DNA from 4 places in the Mesorhizobium sp. B2-6-4 genome. Region 1 is predicted to be linked to each of the others. Evidence: riboswitches for the same ligand, from Rfam matches in the RefSeq annotation. Region 1 holds a riboswitch; each other region holds the start of a gene.
The links. A riboswitch is a leader RNA that binds a small molecule or an ion and turns the genes downstream of it on or off. The one in region 1 is predicted to bind cobalamin.

Region 2: another riboswitch for cobalamin. It lies ahead of bluB (5,6-dimethylbenzimidazole synthase); the one in region 1 lies ahead of FJ426_RS17665 (ABC transporter ATP-binding protein).
Region 3: another riboswitch for cobalamin. It lies ahead of FJ426_RS20270 (CbtB domain-containing protein); the one in region 1 lies ahead of FJ426_RS17665 (ABC transporter ATP-binding protein).
Region 4: another riboswitch for cobalamin. It lies ahead of FJ426_RS20440 (DUF1636 family protein); the one in region 1 lies ahead of FJ426_RS17665 (ABC transporter ATP-binding protein).

The regions. Positions count from the first base shown of each region.
Region 1 covers NZ_VFUE01000012.1:18,353-23,583, reverse strand. Annotated here, with positions in the region: gene FJ426_RS17680 (MarR family winged helix-turn-helix transcriptional regulator) at 1-126, opposite strand, end outside; gene FJ426_RS17675 (iron ABC transporter permease) at 255-1,274, opposite strand; gene FJ426_RS17670 (ABC transporter substrate-binding protein) at 1,283-2,230, opposite strand; gene FJ426_RS17665 (ABC transporter ATP-binding protein) at 2,270-3,058, opposite strand; cobalamin riboswitch at 3,315-3,524, opposite strand; gene FJ426_RS17660 (LacI family DNA-binding transcriptional regulator) at 3,587-4,612, opposite strand; gene FJ426_RS17655 (Gfo/Idh/MocA family oxidoreductase) at 4,794-5,231, shown strand, end outside.
Region 2 covers NZ_VFUE01000003.1:88,902-94,132, reverse strand. Annotated here, with positions in the region: gene dxs (1-deoxy-D-xylulose-5-phosphate synthase) at 1-384, opposite strand, end outside; gene FJ426_RS05110 (pirin family protein) at 462-1,382, opposite strand; gene FJ426_RS05105 (DUF2277 domain-containing protein) at 1,423-1,689, opposite strand; gene FJ426_RS05100 (exodeoxyribonuclease VII small subunit) at 1,788-2,039, opposite strand; gene FJ426_RS05095 (histone deacetylase family protein) at 2,043-2,969, opposite strand; cobalamin riboswitch at 3,091-3,271, shown strand; gene bluB (5,6-dimethylbenzimidazole synthase) at 3,320-4,072, shown strand; gene FJ426_RS05085 (TetR/AcrR family transcriptional regulator) at 4,114-4,719, opposite strand; gene FJ426_RS05080 (MFS transporter) at 4,840-5,231, shown strand, end outside.
Region 3 covers NZ_VFUE01000014.1:73,115-78,345, forward strand. Annotated here, with positions in the region: gene cbiB (adenosylcobinamide-phosphate synthase CbiB) at 1-10, shown strand, start outside; gene cobO (cob(I)yrinic acid a,c-diamide adenosyltransferase) at 342-956, opposite strand; gene cobU (bifunctional adenosylcobinamide kinase/adenosylcobinamide-phosphate guanylyltransferase) at 958-1,473, opposite strand; gene FJ426_RS20265 (CbtA family protein) at 1,466-2,263, opposite strand; gene FJ426_RS20270 (CbtB domain-containing protein) at 2,279-2,458, opposite strand; cobalamin riboswitch at 2,494-2,690, opposite strand; gene FJ426_RS20275 (aromatic ring-hydroxylating dioxygenase subunit alpha) at 2,825-3,994, shown strand; gene FJ426_RS20280 (MFS transporter) at 3,998-5,197, opposite strand.
Region 4 covers NZ_VFUE01000014.1:108,652-113,882, reverse strand. Annotated here, with positions in the region: gene FJ426_RS20450 (cobaltochelatase subunit CobN) at 1-1,790, opposite strand, end outside; gene cobW (cobalamin biosynthesis protein CobW) at 1,807-2,859, opposite strand; gene FJ426_RS20440 (DUF1636 family protein) at 2,862-3,308, opposite strand; cobalamin riboswitch at 3,346-3,550, opposite strand; gene FJ426_RS20435 (winged helix-turn-helix domain-containing protein) at 3,580-4,779, opposite strand; gene FJ426_RS20430 (NADH-quinone oxidoreductase subunit A) at 5,113-5,231, shown strand, end outside.

The DNA.
Region 1 (5,231 bases):
AACCATCAGGCGCCATTGCGCCGAGGACAGGCCAAGGCCGCTGGCGCGCGCTTCGAAGCGCTTTCGCATCAGCCGCTGCACGTCGTGGATCAAAAATCCCAATCTGTCTACGCCTTCGGAAACCATGAGTGGCATATATAATAAGCGTGCTTATCATTCAAGTCCGGCATTGTTCCAGAAGCCGGCAAACGTGCATGGCAGCCGTGCAGCACAATCATGGCTGCGTCCGATGATCTCGGCCGCCGCGACACCCATTACAAGCGGTTGCGGATCAGCATGGTGACAACGAAGAAGGCGCCGAGCGAGCTGGTGATGATGCCGATCGGCAGTTCCTGCGGCGGCAGCAATGTGCGCGCCAGAAGGTCGCTTGCCAGCAACAGCACCGCCCCGAACAGCGCGCAACTTACGATCAGGCGCAGATGCAGCGCGCCGGCCAGCGGCCGCGACAGATGCGGGATCATGAGGCCGACGAAGCCGATGACGCCAGCGACCGAAACCAGGACCGCGGTCGAAAAAGCGGCGACCAGAAACGTCGTCCGTCGCATTCGCGCCACCGGCACGCCAAGACTTTCGGCGGCATTTTCGCCGGCCAGGAAAGCGTCCAGCCGGCGATGATTCCACAGCCCGTACGCCGCAATCGTGCCGGCCCCAAGCGCACCCAGCCAGATATTGTCCCACCGCGCAAGGCCGAGCCCGCCCATCGTCCAGAACAGCACCGAATGGGCGGCGCGCTGGTCACCGGCAAAGACCAGGTAATTGGTCAATGCGGTGAACATGAAGGAGACCGCAAGTCCGGCGAGGATCAGCCGTTCGGGGCCTTGTCCCCTCACCCGCGCAACCAGCAAAAGCACAACGCAAGCCGCCAGAATACCGCCGGTGAACGCAGCGATCGGTAGCGTCCAGATCCCGAAACTGTCGCCGAAGACGGTGATGACGGAGACAGCGCCGGCGGCGGCTCCCGACGAGAGGCCGAACAGGAACGGATCGGCAAGATCGTTGCGCGTCACCGTCTGTAACAGCGCGCCGACCACGCCCAGGCCGCCGCCGACACAGATGGCCAGGATTATGCGCGGCAATCTGAGGTCGACGACGATCCTGCCGACCGGGCCGGACACGTCATGCCCCTTCAATCCGATCGCATGGCCAAGTGCTGCAACGACGTCGCCCAACGGAATCATCGTCGAGCCATAGGCGATCGACAGCAGCGCGAACGCGGCGATTGCCAACGCCGCCGCCGTCATGGCCAATAGGAATGCCTTGTGCCGCAAAGTCATGTTCCCGGTTAAAACGCTTCCGGATGCATCGCCCTGGCAATCTTGCCGATCGCGTCGATATTGGCCGGCCCGGGTGTCAGTTCGGCATAGCGAAGCGCCACGAAGCGTTCGTTCCTGACCGCGTCCGTCTCCTTCATTGCCGGATGCGCTTTCAGGAAATCGAGCAGCTTCCGGTAGCCGCCGCCATCCTGATAGTCGAGCAGGATGAGGAATTGCGGATTGCGCGAGGCCACCGTCTCCCAATCCGTGTTGCCCCAGCTGGTGTCCATGTCGGCCATGATGTTGTCGCCGCCGGCCGCGGAAATCATGGCGTTGGGAATGGCGAACTTGCCTGATGTGAACGGCTTGTCCTCGCCGGAATCATAGAGGAACACGCGCGTTCCCCTGCGGGCGCCGACCTTGGCCGTGATTTCGGCGAGCTGCGCCTTCCAGCCGGAGACGAGCTTATCCGCTTCGGCCTCCTTGCCGAAGATCTTGCCCAGCTTCTCGACATCGCCATAGAGCAGGTCCATCGAAGCGGCGGGGCGGTTCTTGTCGAGATGGACGCAGCTTTCCGTCAGCACCAGGGTCTTGATGCCGTGTTGCGCCAGCGTATCGGGCGTCACCTCGCCGCCCGGCTTCATGCCGTAGTACCAACCGGCGAAGAAGAAGTCGGGCTCGACAGCGACCAGGTTTTCCAGCGTCGGATATTTGGGCGCCAGTTCCGGGATCGAGCCTTGCTCGGCCTTGAATTCGGGGCCGACCTTGTACCATCCGGTGATGCCGGTCAGGCCGACGATCGACGGCTGCAGCTTCAGGGCGAAGGCCATCTCGGCCATGTTGAGATCGTGAATGACAGCGCGCTTTGGAGGCGCGTCGAAGGTCAGCGACTTGCCGCAGCTGTCGACCGTCACCGGAAAGGCGAAGGCCGTAGAGGCCAGCAGGGAGAAGGCAAGAGATACGGCAAGGCGTTTCACGGATGTTGCTCCTTCGTTGCACGGGAATTGGATCTGCGCTCACGAAGATGGCGCGGCACGGTTCGGAACCTCGAACACCGTCAGCTCGCGGTCCTCCATCGGGTGGCGCAACCTAAAGACGTCGACACCGAAGATCTCGCGGATCAGCTGCTGAGTGAGTGCTTCGCGTGGCGGCGCCAGCACATGCAACCGGCCATGGCTCATCACCGCGACCCTGGTGGCGAAAGGCGTCACCAGCGCCAGATCGTGCAGCACCGCGATCACGGTCATGCCGAGGCCTGCAACCAGTTCGAGCAACTCGCTGCGCGCCCGCGGGTCGAGATGGTTGGTCGGCTCGTCGAGGAACAGGATCTTCGGCTCCTGTGCGATGGCGCGGGCAAGCTGGGCGCGCTGGCGCTCGCCGCCCGACAGCGAGCCGATGGTGCGGCCAAGCAGCGGCAACAGCCCGGTCCGGCGCAGCGCCTCGACGACAATGTCGCGTTCCTCGCTCCTGTGCCTGCGGCCGGTATGCGGAACCCGGCCGAGCTCGACATAATCGATCACCGCCAGCCGTGGATCCGGTTGATCGGTCTGGCCGACGACGGCGATGTGCAGCGCCCGCTCGGCGGTCGAAATCCTGTCCAGCAGGCGCCCGGTGAGCTTCACTTCGCCCGAACTCGGCCGCAGCATGCCCGACAGCATGCGCAGCAATGTCGTCTTGCCGGCGCCGTTGGGACCGATGATGGCGAGACGGTCGCCCGCCGCCACCGAAAGGCTGACCGGATGCACCAGATGCAGGCCATCCGCCGCCGCGGCCAGGTCGCGGGCCTCGAGAAGCGGCGCGGTCATGGGCAATTCCTTGCAGGGCCTGCCGGAATACGGGCCAGCGTCTTGCTTGCCAATCCTGCCGGACGCTGGCCTGAATTCACCTCGGTGGCGATATCGCGGCAAAGCGTGCACACGATGATGCGATGCATGGGAATGCAGTGAATGCGATCGATGGAGCCGTCCAACTTCCGTCACTTTCAAAAATGGCGACGGAAGGAAGCTGGCTTGAACCGGTCGACAAGACCGAACCCCGCGTCTCCTCCCGGCACACCCCGTCCGGTCAACTCATGCAGATGGCAGGTCTCCTGGCTCGCGGGTCGTTGCGCCATCCTGCCTTCCCAGCCTTGCCGGCCAGTGGCTTCTCGGATTTTGCTCGCCGCTTACAGTTGCGGGGGCAGCCATGGCTTCGACCCGAAAATCGGGCCTCACCATGTTCCCTTTTCACCCCTCGCCTTGCGGCGCGGGGACCATCACGAGTCGCAGCCTAGGATGCAGGCAGCGTCAAGGCAAGGTCGATGTATGTTCTGTTATAACAATACAATCGTCTGGTCAATCGCTATCGCGCGCCACCAGTTCCAGCGGCCAGACCTCGCGAATGATCTCTGGCCCTTTCGCGCCGGCGAAAGCCGGGAGCGAGGCGAGCAGGATTTCGCCGAGGCGCCGCCCCATCGGATCCAGGCTCGGGCGAAAGCCGGTCAGCGCCGGCGAGAAATAACGGCAGAGCGGCGTGTCGACGATGACGATCACCGCGACATCCTGCCCGGGCTTGATCCCCATTTCGGCGAGCGCTTTGCAGCCGCCGAGCGCCATCGAGTCGTTGTTGAAGATAATCGCGGTCGGCGGATCCTTCGACCGCATGACTTGCGGTGTCACCGCGTAGCCACCGGCTTCGTTGATAAAACCGTCCACAATCAGGCCGGGATCGACTTCGATGCCGTGCCGCCGCAGCGCCTTGCAATAACCCTCCAGAAACAGATAACCGAAATTCAGGTCAAGCGACGGCCGGATGGCGGCGATGCGGCGGTGGCCGCGCGCAACCAGCCGGTCGACCGCATCGGCGCCCGCCTTCTCGAAATCCAGATCCAGAGAGGGATAGCTGTCGTCGCCGGACCGGCTTCGGCCGAGCGTCGCGAAGGGAAAGCCGGCCTTGCTCAGATAGTCGATGCGATCGTCCTCGCGCCGCGTCCAGGCCAGTACGACGGCATCGGCACGACGCGTCTCGACGACGCGGCGCAGCCGCTCCTGCTGATAATCCGCCGGCGCGCCCATGACGATGATCAGGTCCAGCCCGCACTCGGCCAATGTCGCTTGCAGTCCGGTGAGGAACGGAATGAAGAACGGCTCGCCATACTGCTGGTCGCCCGGATGCGGCTGCAGCATGAAAGCCACGGCATGGGTGGTGCCGCGGCGTAGGTTCCTGCCCGAGTGGTTCGGTGAATAATTGAGCTTCCGGGCCGCCTCGAGCACGCGCTGGCGTGTCTCGGCGTTCACGTCGGCGCGCCCGTTAAGCGCGCGCGAGACCGTACCGATCGAAATGTTCAGGTGCCGTGCAAGATCGTGAATGCTGGACGCCAAGGCCTCCCCCTCCTGCTTCTGGCTAGCACCAGCCGGTCTTGCGGCCAAGGCGTTTCAGAGCCGACGGTACAAATCCGATTGACAATATACGCCATCGGGTGTGTCATCGTAAACGTTTACGGAAGCTATTTACGGACTGCCGTGGGTGCCAGCCAGGAGGGGTTGGCCGGAGGAGCGCTGGATGATGCACGTCGTCCTGGTCGGGTGCGGAGCCATGAGCAAATCCTGGCTCGAGGCCATCAGCCAATCCCCTGCCGTCAAGATCGTCGGTCTCGTCGACCTCGACGCCGACAGGGCGCGCCAGCGGGCACGCGAATACGACCTCGCCGGGGTCGCGATCGGGACCGATCTCGACGTCGTTCTCTCCCAGACCAGACCCGATGCGGTGTTCGACGTGGTCGTGCCTGCCGCCCGTCGCGCCGTGGCGAATTCGGCCTTTGCCCATGGCTGTCATCTGTTGACGGAAAAGCCGCTGGCCGACAGCCCGGACAATGCGCGCGCCATCATCGACGATGCGCGGCGCGCGCGACGCGTCCATGCCGTGGTGCAGAACCGCCGCTACGTCGCCAACGTCCGGCGCATCCGGCGCTTCCTCGGCTCCGGCGCCATCGGCGCTGCG
Region 2 (5,231 bases), on a different contig from region 1:
GGCGGCGCCAAACGGATCGTATTCGCTCTCGGTGCGGCGGGTGAAGCCGGAGAGGCCGCCCTCCTGCCGCAGGGTGCGGATGCGATCGCGGCGCCCGGTCAGGATCTTGTGCGGATAGGCCTGGTGGCCGACATCCCAGATCAACCGGTCATCGGGGGTATTGAAGACATAGTGCAGCGCCACGGTCAGTTCGACCACGCCAAGCCCGGCGCCGAGATGACCGCCGGTGCTCGACACCGCGTCGATCAGTTCGAGGCGAAGCTCTGATGCCAGTTGCGGCAATTCGCTTTCGGAAAGCGTGCGCAGCTCGGCCGGGATACGGACCTTGTCGAGAAGCGGCGTGTGCGGCGTTGCGTTCACGGGTAGGCCCAAGCTTCTGTTCATGCGCGGGATAGGCCGCCGGCAGGCGAAAGTAAATGCCTGCCAAATGACGCGAAAGGCACGCCCCGTCGTCGACTTCCTCAGCCTTCCGGCAGTGGAATGAACTCTTCCTCATCGCCGGGAACGATGTCGAAGCGGCCGGTCTTCCATTCTTGCTTGGCCTGTTCGATGCGCTCCTTGGAGGACGAGACAAAATTCCACCAGATGTAGCGCTTCGAGCCCAGCGAGGCACCGCCGAAAAGCATGAAATGGGCACCAGCCTGTGAGGATACGACGATCTCGTCGCCGGGCCGGAACACCAGAAGCCGTTCCGCCGGAAACACGTCGCCGGAAATCGAGACCTCGCCTTCCAGCGTATAGATGGCGCGTTCTTCCGCGTCGGCAGGGATTTTCACGCTGGCGCCGGGCGCCAGCCTGAGGTCGGCGTAGAGCGTCTCGGAATCGGCCCGCACCGGGGAACGCAGCCCCTGGAAATCGCCTATGACGATGCGGCCACTGACGCCTTCCGCGTCGATGTCGGGAAGCCGCGCGACAGCGGTGTTTTCGAAAACCGGCGCCACTTCCTCCTTGCCGTCCGGCAGCGCCAACCATGTCTGCAGCCCCGAGATCGACATCGGCGCGCCGCGCAGTTCTTCCGGCGTGCGCTCCGAATGGACGATGCCGCGGCCGGCGGTCATCAGGTTCACGTCACCCGGCTCGATCACCATCTCGGTGCCGAGCGAATCGCGATGCCTGATCCTGCCGTCGAACAGGTAGGTGACCGTCGACAGGCCGATATGAGGATGCGGCCGGACATCGAGCGCCTGACCGGCACGAAGGATGGCCGGGCCCATGCGGTCGAAGAAGATGAAGGGACCGACCAGCCGCCTTTTGGCGGTCGGCAAGGCGCGGCGAACCTGAAAACCGCCAATGTCCTTGGCGTTCGGAATGACCATCAATTCGATTTGGTCGCTGGCAAAGGCATCGCCGGCTTCAGGGTCCTTCCCGGGAAAGAAGCTCATGAACTCTCCTTGTCAGCGGCCGATGGCTGCTTTGGCCAGATCAGGCAAAGCGGATCGCCGCCTTCGCCCGCAGCTTGGCCGCAACCTCCTCGCGATTGCGCGGATGCTGGTTGGTTTCAAGCGAATCGAGAAGCTCGCGCGCCGACGCCGCGATGGCCTCGACGGCATGGTCGAATGCGTGCTGGTTCTGCTTCGAAGGCCGCGTCGTTCCGCTCAGCTTGCGAACGAATTGAAGGGCTGCATCGCGCACCTCGTCGTTGGTCGCCGGCGGATCAAAATTGAACAGGGTCTTGATGTTTCTGCACATCGCTTCCGTATCTCCTCTTGTCCTGGAGCCGTTTCAATCGGGACGCGTTCTATCCTCAATCATGATCGTGTCAAAAACCAGAGAGACGGCTGCGTGCCTCAATCCGCGTCCAGCGGCTCCGTCCCGACCGGCTTGCCGTCGCGGGACAGCCTGATCTTCTCCACCTTGTCCTCGGCCGCCTTGAGCAGCCGGTCGCAATGCACCTTCAGCGCCTCGCCGCGCTCGTAGATCCTGATCGACTGGTCGAGCGGCACATCGCCACGCTCCAGATCATCGACGATCTTCTCCAGCGCGTCGAGAGCCTGTTCGAAGCTCATCGCCTTGACGTCTTCGTTGGTTTCACCAGCCATCATTCATCCTTTCATCAGTCGCCCGACATGGGCGGCGACCGAAAATGCCAATCCTTGCAGATCGTAGCCGCCCTCGAGCAGGCTGACGAGCCGGTTGCCGCTGTGGCGCGCCGCGCGCTGCATGAGTTGGCCGGTCGCCCAGTCGAAATCATCCTCGGTCAGGTTGATCTCGGCCAGCGGATCGCGATGATGCGCGTCGAAGCCGGCCGAAATGATGATCAGGTCGGGTGCAAAATTGTCGAGCGAGGGCAGCACGCGCGACAGGAAGGCATCGCGGAACGCCTCGCTGCCGGTCTGCGGCGCAAGCGGCGCGTTGACGATGTTGCCGGCGCCGGTTTCGTTCTTTGCTCCGGTGCCGGGGTAGAGCGGCATCTGGTGCGTCGAGCAATAAAGCACGGACGGATCGTCCCAGAAAACATCCTGCGTGCCGTTGCCGTGATGCACGTCCCAGTCGACGATGGCGACGCGTTCGATATCGTGTTTGCGCTGTGCATAACGTGCGGCGATGGCCGCCGTGTTGAACAGGCAGAAGCCCATCGCCGTCGCTTTCTCCGCATGATGGCCGGGCGGCCGGGCGGCGACGAAAACGTTGTCTGCCCTGCCGGCAAAGACGTCGTCGACGGCGGCGTTGGCGGCGCCGATCGCGGTGATCGCCGCTTGCCAGCTCTTCGGGCTGGCCGTTGTGTCGGCATCTATGCGGGCGATGCCCGTATCGGGAATGGCGGCGCGTACCCGCTCGACGAAATCCTCGGGATGCGCGTAGAGAATGGTGGCCTCGTCGCCTTGTGGCGCCTCGAGGCGATCGAGCGCGGCAAAAGCCTCGTCGTCGAGCACGCGCTCGATTGCGCGCAAGCGGTCCGGCCGCTCCGGATGGCCGGGTGGCGTGATGTGCTCGAGGAAGATCGGATGGGTGTAGAGACGAGTGGCCATGCTCCCTATCTAGTGCCCTGGCGCGGCGATGGCCATGCGTTGCGGCCTGATGGTTGGGGAAAATCGCGCTTGCGTCCGTTCGCGTCGCCGCGGGGATTGGCGGCGCAGGGGCTTCGTCGTAAAGTCCCGGCCACTGCCTGGTGCCCGCCGCGAGCGGGAGAATCGGGAACACGGTTTGATACCGTGGCGTGCCCAACGCTGTAAGGGGGACCGCGCCGGTAAATGCCACTGTCGATGACGGGAAGGCGCCGGATGCGGGTTGATCCCGAGCCAGAAGACCGGCCTGGCAGGCATCGTCATCCGCATGGTCAGGCGGACGGCAGTTGATTGCAATCGCAAGGGGACAAGCGATGCCGGACAATATGACCATCCCCGTGGGTGACGGATTCGACCAGATGGCGCGCGATGCGGTCTACCGCGCCATGTTCACGCGGCGCGATGTCCGCAGCCATTTTACATCAGAGGCCGTCGACGACGAGGTCTTGGCGCGGCTGCTGCTTGCCGCCCATCACGCGCCATCGGTCGGCTTCATGCAGCCATGGAATTTCATCGTCATTCGTGGCACCGAACGACGGGAACAGGTGCGCGACCTGTTCCTCGCGGCGCGCGAGCAGGAATTGCCGGCGATCGAGGAAGAGCGGCGGGCGCTCTACCGCAAGCTCAAGCTGGAAGGCATCTGCGAAAGCGCGCTCAATATCTGTATCACCTGCGACCGCCGACGCTCACAGGGTTCGCCGCTGGGACGCTGGCACAATCCCGAGATGGATCTCTACAGCACGGTCTGCGCGGTGCAGAATTTCTGGCTGGCGGCGCGCGCCGAAGGCGTCGGCGTTGGCTGGGTCAGCATTATCGAGGCGCAGGCGTTGAAAGGCCTTCTGTCGATTCCCGAGCATGTGACGCCGGTGGCCTATCTCTGTGTCGGCCGTGTCTCGGAGTTCGCGCCGAAACCGGACCTCGAAACACATGGCTGGGGGCGGCGGCTGCCGCTGCCCGAGCTGATCATGAGCGAGACGTTTTGCGGACAGGGCGAAGTTCCGCTCAAATCAACGATCGCACGCCTCAAGGCGGCAACATGCGAAAAGTCTGACAAACCCTTGATTTGACGATACGGCATGCGCAGCGCGCTGCCGGCGGCCTGCCGTCGTCAGGCGGCTCCGGCATCCTTCCTCAACAATCCTTCGAGCAGTTGCTTGAATGCCGCCACCACGGTCTTCGACGTCGCTTCCGGGTCGTTCGAATTGGCGATCCGCTGCGCCGCCTGGCTGCTCGCCCCGTTGATCAGCCGTGCCGCGGTCTCGGGGTCTACGCCCGGGACAATCACCCCGTCGCCCTGCAGCGTCGTCAGGTGATCGGTCATCGACGCGACGCAGGCATTGGCGTTCGGCCATTGCGCGGGATCCCCCAGCACGGCCGGACCGTCCCGAAACATGATGCGCTGGATTTCCGGCTCCAGCGCCATTTCGATGTAGCTCGTGCATTCGTCGACGAAGCTTTGCCAGCGGGTCGGTGCTTTCGCTGCAACCTCATTCACCCGTGCCGCCATCTCGGCGTCTATCTCGGCGATAACCGCCTGCAAAAGCCCCTTCTTGTCCCCGAAATGATGATAGAGCGCACCGCGCGTCAGCCCTGCCGATGCGGTGAAATCATCCATCGATGCCTCGGCATAACCGATCGTTCCGAACGCATGCCGGGCCGCGGCAATCAATTTGGCGCGCGTTTCGGCGATCATTTCCCTGCGGGGCTTGTGCATCTCTTCTGGCCTTATCTACATACGTCACGTATGCCAATTGACATACGCGACGTATGATCTATTTAGTATTCATACGCATCGTATGTAATTTCCGAATCGCCTTTTGTCGAGGAACGGACCATGCAGAACCCCTATTCCGAGATCTTTCGAGCCCCTGGCGCCAAGGGCTTTGCCGCTGCAGGCTTCATGGCGCGCCTGCCGATCGCCATGGCGCCGATCGGCATCGTGGCGATGCTGTCGCAGACGCGTGGCGAATACTGGCTGGCGGGTGCCGTCTCGGCGACATTCGCGCTGGCCAACGCTTTCCTGGCGCCGCAGATCTCCAGGCTGGTCGACCGCCTCGGCCAGACATGGATCGTCGTGCCCACCACCATCATCTCCGTGCTGGCATTCCTGCTGCTGATTGCGTCGGCCAACCAGGATTGGCCGGTATGGACAATGTTCGTGTCGGCGCTGCTGGCAGCGGCCATGCCCAGCATGCCGGCAATGGTGCGCGCGCGCTGGACCGAGCT
Region 3 (5,231 bases), on a different contig from region 1:
TCTGGCATGATCTCACCCCCCCGTGAGTTCTCTCCCGAAGGGGAGGAAGGGAGCCGGGCTGCAACAGGTTCGCGCCTTTCCTCTCCCCCGTCGATCGGGGAGAGGTGGCTCGGCGAAGCCGAGACGGAGTGGGGGTCGACGAGCTCGGCAGTCGCGTTTCTCGCACCCGCCGGGTTGCGCCTGCCTGTCTACGGACCGCGCGTTCGATAACCGCCTTCCCCCAATCCGTCGCTGCTTCGCAGCGCCACCTTTCCCCCCTCCGGAGGGAAAGGAAGTGAGCCCTGCTGGAAGCGTTTGGCGACCAGACTTGAATGCTCATCCACAAAAGGGGACAACAGCTCTCAAAACTCCACCCCCTGCTGCGCCTTCACTCCCGCCGCGAAATGGTGCTTGGTCAGCCCCATCTCGGTCACCAGGTCGGCCGCCTCGACCAGCGCCGGCTTGGCGTTGCGACCGGTGACGACGACATGCAGGCCCTCGCGGCGCGCTTTCAGCGCGACAACCACCTTGTCCAGATCGAGATACTCGTAGCGCAGCGCGATGTTGAGTTCGTCGAGCACGACGAGACTGATCGACGGATCGGCCATCAGCTCCAGCGCCTTGGCCCAGGCGGCCTCGGCCGCCGCGATGTCGCGCTTCAGATCCTGTGTCTCCCAGGTGAACCCCTCGCCCATCGCGTGCCAGACGACGCGGTCGTCGAAGGCGGCGAAGGCCTCCTTCTCACCCGTATGCCATTTGCCCTTGATGAACTGGACGACCCCGACGCGCTTGCCGTAGCCGAGCATCCGCAGCGCCAGGCCAAAGGCAGCCGTGGTCTTGCCTTTGCCCGGGCCGGTGTTGACGATCAGCAGCCCCTTTTCGACCGTCTTGCTCGCCACCTCGGCGTCTTGGACCGCCTTGCGCTTGGCCATCTTGGCGCGGTGGCGCTCTTCGTCCTTTTCGTCGATGTCGGTCATGTCACTTCACCTTGAGCGGCAGCCCCGCCACCATCAAAAGCACGGTCTCGGCAATCGCCGCGACCTGCTGGTTGAGCCGGCCGGCGGCGTCGCGGAACCGGCGCCCCAGCGCATTGTCGGGCACGATGCCTTGCCCGACCTCGTTGGATACCACGAACCAGGGTCCGCGCGGCCGCGACAGCATGTCAGCCAGCCGCCGACATTCGGCCTCTACATCATGATCGGCCAGCATGTGATTGGTCAGCCAGAGCGTCAGGCAGTCGACAAGCACCGGCTGGTCCTCCGGTAGGGCCTCGAGTGCACCGACAAGGTCTAGCGGTGCATCGATGGTCGTCCAGCCCTCGCCGCGCCGCGACCGGTGCAACGCGATGCGCTGCCGCATCTCGTCGTCATAAGGTTGCGCCGTGGCGATGTAGGCCCATGGCGAAGGCAAGGCGGTCATCAGCGTTTCGGCGTGCGCGCTCTTGCCGGAGCGCGCACCGCCGATGATGAAGGTCAGTCTTCCGCGATCAGGCAAAGCTGTCGCGCAGGCTCGTCGCGCTGCCGGTGAAGCGTCCGCGCACCACGCCGACGACAGCGCCGAGCACGAGCCAGAACACCAGGTTGGTTACGGTTACCGCCACCACGAACTGATGGTGCAGGCCTTCCGGAATCGGCGTCTCGAAACTGTCCGGCTGCGGCGCGCCGACAATATGCGGCGCGACGATCAACACCACGCCCAGAATCGCCAGCGGCAGTGATTTGCGGAAGGCGATCAGGGCAAGGCCGATCGCCGTCGCCGCCACCGTCGCCGTCCACCAGATCTGGCGTGGCAGAAGCTCGGCGGCAGGCATGGCCGGCAGTTCCGGCGGCAGGCCGAGGCCCGGCGCCAGCGTGAACACGGCAAAGCCGGCCAGTCCCCAGAACACGCCCTGGCGCCAGTTGCCGATGCCGCCGGCGAATTCCGAAACCGCGACCAGGACCAGCGCGAAGCCGATGCCGGTGACGATGTTGGCAAGCACGCTGAAGGCGAAGCGCTCGAAGCCGTCGGCCGGCGCCCAGCCTTCCTCTTCAGCCGGAACAGCTTCAGCGGCTGCCGGCGCGGCGGAGCTCATGGCATTGCCCGCCGGGGCGGCAGAGTTCATGGCGTTGTTGTCGGTCGGGGCCGGTGCGGTATGGTCGTGGTGGTGGCCGCCGCCGGCCTGTTCGTAGACTTCCGCCTTCAGGATCAACGGCACGGTGGCATAGGCCTGCATGCAGGCGAGAACGACACCGGCCACGAGCCCTGCGATCGCCGCGATGAACACGACGTTGCGAAACAGGTTCATGATGTCAAATCCCTATCAGTGGCAGGGAAACGCCATCGAGTGGCGATAGTCGTGCGCGGCATTGTGGACCGCGTCGATATGCGAGAAACCGACAAAGCCTACGACGAAAACGCCGAGCAGCGCCGCGAGCGCGAGCTGCAGGAGGCGCGACTGCGAGGAGATGGAGGCGCCGAGGGAGACGGAAGCGGTATTCATGTCTTGTCCTTTCACCCTCCACCCGAGGGCATCGAAGTCAGTTTCCTGTCGCCGGCAGGTCTCCTGGCTCGCGGATCAGCGCCCTTCCCCACCTTCCCGAAGAAAATCTTCAGTGGCATATGGAGAGGACTACCGCACACAGTTGCGGGGGCAGCCACGGCATTGGGCAACAAATCTGCCCGCACCGCATTCCCTCTTGGCTCCAATCGGAACCGACGACGAAGGTGACTATAGGGAAAATCGCCGCATCCGGCAAACCAAATTCCGACGGCGACAAGCGCTTTAGCGCCGTCCGGCCGCTTGCTCCGCTGCAATTGACAATTTCCGTGGCCGGGTGTCGGCTGCCATCCTCACAGGAGGCCAGCCATGCAGCCCGTCCAGAGCCAGCACGCCCCCTATAACGGCCTCACCCGGGCCGAGCCGACATTGCCGTCCTCGGCCTATTGGGATGCGGCGGCCTACCAGCGCGACCTCGACGCCATCTGGTACAGGAACTGGCTGCTCGTCTGCCGTGAAGCTGATCTCGCCCAACCGCTGGCTTTCCGCACCTTCCGTGTCGGCACCCAGGAGATCGTCGTGCTGCGTGACGATACCGGCGAACTGCGCGCCTTCCACAACACCTGCCGGCATCGCGGCTCGCAGCTTTGCCAGGAACGCGAGGGGCGGCTGAAGGCGCGGCTGATCACCTGCCCCTACCACGCATGGTCCTATTCGCTGCGCGGCGATCTCGTGCGCGTGCCATCGAAAACGCTGCCCGAAGGTTTCGACAAGGCGGACCATCCGCTCTATCGCGTCGCGCTGTCGGTCTGGCGCGGCTTCGTCTTCGTCAATCTCGCGGAAGATGCCGCCGGCTCGGCGCACTCATCCTTCGACCCGGCCTCCGGCGATCTCGGCAACTGGCCGCTGGAATCGCTGGTATCGGGCCATGTGCTGCGCAAGGTGATGAACTGCAACTGGAAGATCTTCTGGGAAAACTTCAACGAATGCCTGCATTGCCCCGGCGTCCACAAGGACCTGTCGCGGCTGGTGCCGATCTACGGCCGCGGCCTGATGGGCCGGCATGACGACCCCGAATGGACCCGCCATGCCGACAATGACGCGCCGGAATTTTCCGGCGGGCTGCGGGCGGGTGCCGAAACATGGTCACGTGACGGCCAGGCGCATGGGCCGGTCTTTTCGGGCCTGACGCCGGCCGAGCACGCCGCCGGCCAGACCTACGCCACCAGCCTGCCCTCGATGTTCATCGTCGGCCACGTCGACTATGTCAGGTCCGTACGGCTGGTGCCGCTTGGCCCCGAGCAGACCGAATTGACCGCCGAATGGCTGTTCGCGCCCGACGCGCTCGCCGCCACCGACATCGACAACATCGTCGGATTCGGCACCCAGGTGCTGGAGGAGGATGCCGCGATCTGCGAGGTCAACCAGAAAGGGCTGCGCTCCATGCGCCATAAGGCCGGCGTGCTGATGCCGGAGGAGTACGACCTCCACCGCTTCCACGATTGGGTACGCGAACGACATGCTGCGCTTGTGCCGTAAGCTTCACAGCGACTTCGGCAGATACTGCCAGGTGACATAACCGCAGACCGCCGCAAGCAGGCCGAGCGTGACGAAAACCGAGCCCAGTCCGAAAAAGGCCAGCACCACCGAGTAGACCAGCGGCGGCGTCAGTTCGGAAAAGTCGAGATAAGTGCGGTAGACCGCAGCCATCTGCGCCCGCTCGTAAGAGCGGACCGAGCGCATGAAGGCGGTCGAGCCCAGCGCGTCGAGCGCGATGGTGAAGAAGGCGCCGCACAGCAGCAAGGCGCCGGTGACGAGCGGCGCGCTTTCGCCGACGGCACCCGCCGCCAGCAGCACCACCGACATGGCGAAATAGGCAAAAGTCATGGTCCTGCGGCCGCCGAAGCGCTTGCCGGCCTTGCCCCAGAAAATCGCCATGAACAAAAGCGCGTTGCCTGCCGAAACCAGAATGCCGCCGGCAAGTTCGCCCTCACCGGTGATGACCATGAACAGCGGGCCATAGACGAAAAATGTCGTCCAGAAGCAGGAGCGGCCGAAGGCGATCAGCCAGGCCAGCCTCAGCCTCGGCTGCGCGACGAAGCGGCCGATATTGGCCAGCGGGTTGACCGGGCGCGTCTTGCCCGGCCGGATCGAGGGATTGTCGCCGAGCCGGTAGGTCCAGAACAACGCCAGCAGGGCCAAGGCGAATACGGCGACCGCGCCATGCGCGGCATAGATGCCGAAGCGTGTGTAGAGAAAGATGCCGAGCGTCGGCCCACCCGTCCAGGCAAACATCGACCACGCCATGCGCAGCGATTCGGCCTGCATGAAATCGGTCTTGCGGATGTGGTCCATGATGTAGAGGTTGAGCGTGATCGACAGCGCGCTGGCGCCCATGACACGGCACAGCATGCCGGCCAATTGCCCGGCGAGCGTATGCGTGACGAAGAACAACGAGCCGATCGCCAGCAGGCAGGCGCCCGCCGTGTAGACCCAGCGCCGTGCGAAGCGCTGGATCAGCATCGGCATGAACAGGGTCACCGACAGGCCGAGCATCGCCACTATGGTGTAGAGGATCGAGACGATCTGCTCGTTGTGGAGGATCTCGTAGGCCTGGATCGGGATGACGCTCGACACCGTGGCGCGAGCGAAGGATTCGACCGCGTAGAGCGAGGCGAAGGTGCGGGCATCCGCGGCCTTGAGGGCCGGTAGCCAGATCGGATGGCGCACATGCGTGGACATTGCTTCCCCAAAGCAGAATCAGCAGCCAAATCTG
Region 4 (5,231 bases), on a different contig from region 1:
CCCTCTGTCCTGCCGGACATCTCCCCCGCAAGGGGGGAGATTGGCAGTTTCGACGCTGGAGCTACTCTTGCAACGTTGGAGATTGGCGAAGACAGAGATGACGGCGTAATCTCCCCCCTTGCGGGGAAGATGTCCGGCAGGACAGAGGGGGGTGCCTCGCGCAAACCTGTCTCGCCTTCGGCTTTGCCCCAAGCTGCTTCTACGGCAGCAATTGCTGCGCCCGGCAATTCCGTTGAGAGGGCAAGGTACTCATCCAGCCCCAGCCCGGCCTTGCCGGACTCCAGCAAATCCAGCAACGCACGCGGCGATTGCGGGATCCCTTCAACCGCATAGCCCTGTTCCTTGAGGTCGTGCAGCATCGCCAGCACGCTGGACGGCACGTCCAACCCGACCGCATAGCCGGTGCGGCCGGGAGCGCTTGGGTAATCGGGGATCAGGATAGCGAGCTTGCGCTCCGCGCGGGGCGTCTCCCGAAGCCTGATGAAGGCCGCGACCCGGTCCGCCACCTGTTCGACGCGATCGGGTTCCGGCCGGTTGGCAAAGGCGCGGTGGCCGAGCGCCGGGTCGGTCTCGCTCTCGCCCTTGAACGAAACGGCGCCGGCCAGGATGCGGCCGTCGAGTTCGGGCAGCACGACATGCATGGCGAGGTCGGCGGGCGCAAGCCCGCGCTGGTTCTTCTCCCATACGTCGCGGCGGGTGGTGGCGACGATCACCTGGAAGACCGGCACGCCGGCGCGGTCGAACAGGGTCTCGACGCCGGGTTCGGCGCCGGACGCGAACGCGGTCGCAGTGATGATGGCGGCGGGCTGGGCAATCGCGGTTTCAACAAAAGCCAGAGATTCCGGGTCTTTCAGGCTGGAGACGAAGATCGGCACCGGGAGCATGCCGCGCTGCCGTAGCGCCTCGAAAAGCGCGTCGATCGGCGCGACATCGGCGGCGAGCAGCATCGAGCGGTAGAAGAGGACGGGAATCACGGGTGGGTTGACGTTGCCGGCGTCGAGTTCCGTCACACCCCCCTCTGTCCTACCGGACATCTCCCCCGCAAGGGGGGAGATTGCTCTTTCATCGACGATTTCGCCTATCGCGGATGGTCGAGATAAATCCCTGTCCAAGGGGACAGAAGAGGAGCCGGCCTTGATGACAGCCGATCTCCCCCCTTGCGGAGGAGATGTCCTGCCGGACAGAGGGGGGTGTGTAGGATCGTCAACATTCGATAAGTGCGGCTTCTCCACGACTCCGCGCCCCGGCTCATAAAACCCGGCTTTCGGCACGCTAACCGGTTCGGCAAGTTCGGCATCAGACCCCGCCAACCGCGCCAGCCTGCGCACCAGCGCGCTCATATTGGCCGGGCCGCCCTGGCGGAAATAATTGAGCAGCCCGTCCAGTTCCTCGCGCGGCAGCGTCGAGGCTTCGATCAGCCTGATATCCTCGTCGTGGCTTTCACCGGGAAGCAGTGCCAGCTTTATGCCGCGCTCACGGGCAACCACGGCCAACTGGTCGCAGCCGTAGCGCCACCACTCGTAACCGCCGAGAATACGCACCAGAATGACTTTGGCGTTACGGGCGACGCTGTCGATCCAGAGGTCGACAGACATGGGGTGGCGCAGGTCGCGCAGCGCGGCCAGCCGCATCGTGGGCAGCCGATCGGCGTCGCCTTTCCAGGCCGCTGCCAGTCCGGCCAGGTCGCTGTCCGTGAAGGACAGCGCCACCATTTCCGCCGGCGTCTGCCGCAGATCGACCGGCTCGGCGAGATCGTCGAGCGAGGCGGATGTGGTGGTGAGGATGTGCATCGCGGTCGGTGTTGCCTCAGCCGGCGAGGATATGCTCGATCGCCGGGCGGTTCAGCCCCTTGAGGCCGATGACGACCAGGCGCGAGCGGCGGTCGTCGTCAGCCGTCCAGGCGCGGTCGTAGTAATGATTGACGCGCGGACCAACGGCCTGGAGCAAAAGCCGCATCGGCTTGCCGCCGACCTCGACGAAGCCTTTCACCCGCAGCACGTTCTCCTGTTCGGCGGCGGTCGCGACGCGCTTTGCCAGGTCGTCCGGGTTGGCGATCGAGGGGATGTCGACGATGAACGTATCGAAGTCGTCGTGCTCGTGGTCGAAGGCGCCGTCATGATGGGACTTGCGGTTCTCGATGTCGTCCTCGACGGCGAGGCCTAGCCCGAGCAGCACGGACGGATCGACCTTGCCATGAGCCGTCGGCACGACCTTCACGGCGCGGGCGGAGTGTTCGCCAATGATGGCGTTGGCGCGAGCCGAACCTGCGGCATCCATCAGGTCGCTCTTCGACAGGATGATGAGGTCGGCGCAGGCGATCTGGTCCTCGAACACCTCCTCGACGGGGTCGTCGTGGTCCAGTGTCTGGTCCTGCGCGCGTTGCGCCTGCAGGGCGTCCATGTCGTTGGCGACGCGCCCCTCGGCCAATGCCGGACCGTCGACCACGGCGATTACGCCGTCGACTGTCACCCGGCTCTTCACTGTCGGCCACTGGAAGGCCTGGACCAGCGGCTTGGGCAGAGCCAAGCCTGAGGTCTCGATCAGGATGTGGTCGACCTTCGGCGTCAGCGACAGGATCTGGTCGAGCGCCGGGACGAAATCGTCGGCGACGGTGCAGCAGATGCAGCCATTGGCCAGTTCGACGATGTTTTCCTCCGGGCAGGTGTCGATGCCGCAGCCCTTGAGGATCTCGCCGTCGATTCCGATGTCGCCGAATTCGTTGACGATGATGGCGATCCGCTTGCCGCCCGCGTTCTCCAGGAGATGGCGGACCAGCGTGGTCTTGCCGGCACCCAGGAAGCCGGTGACCACGGTACAGGGGACGCGGGAGAGAGTGGCGGCGGAAACTGCGGCGGTCATGATCAGTCCTTCAGCATGTCGAGGGGAGGAATGCGGGCGACGAGGCCGCGCTTGAGGGAATCCGGGCGACCACGCCACGGAATGAGGCCGTTGGTCGAAGCGGCGAAGAGTTTCGCGCCGGTGACGAGATCGGCGCCGCTGGCGATGTTCAGGTCGCCGAAGACATAACTCCAGCAGCCGTCGCGAAGAATCGCGGCACTGAGACGGCGCTTGCAGTTGCCGAGGCATTCGACGGTGCGGACACGGACATTGTCGGCCGTTGCGGCTTGGCGCGTATCTTGAGCCAAAACTTCGCCGGCGCGGGGATGGGCATCGGAACCGGTCTCGTCGCGGCAGGAAGCGCAGATGATGACAGTGACGCCGGCCAAGGCGTCGCTATCGCCAGACAAGTCGCTATCGCCAGACAAAATGTCCGCTGTTTCAGCCGGGAAACTGCTGTCGCGTTCCAAATCGGGCTCCTTGCCCGGAAAACCCGCCGGGCGATCGGATTCTTATGTCTCAGACGGCAGGTCTCCTGGCTCGCGGGTCATCGCCTTCGTGCCGCCTTCCCGGGACCGTCCCAGTGGTTTTCGGCCTTGGCTCGTCGCTTACAGTTGCGGGGACAGCCGCGGATTTGAAATCGAGATTTCGCACCGCATTCCCTCTTGGCTCCTCCCTTTGCCGAGAGGAGACCGTCTGGAATGGATTTAGGCTCTTGCAGGCGGCGGTGTCAACGCGCGTCTACGACACGGCAATGTCGGCGAGCGGCTGCCCAAGGTCGCCGGCGGGCGTAACCTCGATCCGTTCGAGGCCGAGCCAGCCCTGCATCTGCGTCAATTCCTGGAAGAGTTGCGCGGCGGTTTCAGGCGGCGCGCCGGGCTCGGCATAGGCCGCGTGGACGCGTAGCACGCTGGCCGGCCGGTCGGCCTTGAGGTCGACGCGCGCCACGATCCTGTCGCCGAGCAGGAACGGCAGGACGTAATAGCCGTATTGCCGTTTTTCGGCAGGGGTGTAGATTTCTATGCGGTAGTGGAAATCGAACAGCCGCTCCGTGCGCGAGCGCTCGAAAACGACCGGATCGAACGGCGCCAGCAAGGCGCGGGCCTCGATTTTTCGTGGAATACGGGCCTCCTTATGGAGGTAAGCCGGTTTGTTCCAGCCCTCGACACGCACCGGCACCAGCTCGCCTGTTTCAACCAGCTCCTCCAGCCGGCCCTTCATGTCGGCCGGCGACAGGCGGAAATAGTCGCGCAGGTCGCTTGCTGTCGCGACGCCATGAGCGCGGGCGGATATCCGCAGCAATTCCCGATGCGCGTCCTCGGCTGACGGCACCGGCAGATCGAGGATCGCCTGCGGCAGCACGCGCTCGGGCAGATCGTAGAAGCGTTCGAAGCCACGGCGGTGCGCGGTGGTGATGCGTCCTGCCCAGAACAGCCATTCGAAGGCATGCTTGGCGTGGCTCCAGCCCCACCAGCCGCCGGACCCTTTCTGGCCTTCGAGCGCGGAGGCGGCGATCGGGCCGCGCTCCGCGACCTCGCGGTAGATCTCTTCGATATAGGCGGCGTGCTCGCGGCCCCATTTGGCGAGACCCAGATACATTTCATCGCCACGCTCCGCGCGCTGCATGCGCCAACGCATCAGGGGATAGGTCTCGACCGGCAGGAAGGAAGCCTCGTGCGCCCAGTATTCGAAAACCGTGCGCTTGCGCGTGACGGCGGCGTTGTCGAGCAAGGCGAACGGGTAGGGACCAAGGCGCGAATAGAGCGGCATGTAGTGAGCGCGCACCACCGCGCTGACGGAATCGATCTGCAGCAGGCCGGTACGCGAGAGCACGCGGGCGAAGTGGCGTCGGTCGGGCGTGCCGGCGGGGCGGGGATCAGTGAACCCTTGGGCGGCGAGCGCGATGCGCCGGGCCGTGGCAAGCGAGATCTTTTCCTTCATTCGGATGCGACTCTGATGGCTTGTTGAGCGTCGTTCGGACGGTTGATTCCGGCCATGCTAGCAGGGTTTTGGCGGCAACTCTGTCAGGAGAGAAAAGTGGAGTAAAAAGCGAAGGAAATCAAACAGGAGCGGATCGGACCAGTTTCTTCCCTTCTGCCGTCCAGGCCAGTGTTTTGAACAAGGTTTGACTTGCTTCGCCGGAAGCGCTGCGCTAACCCTCGCCGCGTTGCAGCAAAGGCCCCTTAAAACGGTTCAGCGGTTAAACTGTCACGCTTCCGCAATAGGGTCTGGTGCTGTAATCAAAATGGATTGGCGCCAACGGAAAGCCGCAGCATGAACGCACTTCTCAGTTCGTACCTGCCCATCGTCCTGTTTATCGCAGTGGCGGCGGCTGTCGGCGTCGCGCTTATCGTGGCGCCGTTCCTGGTGGCCTATCGCAATCCCGACCCGGA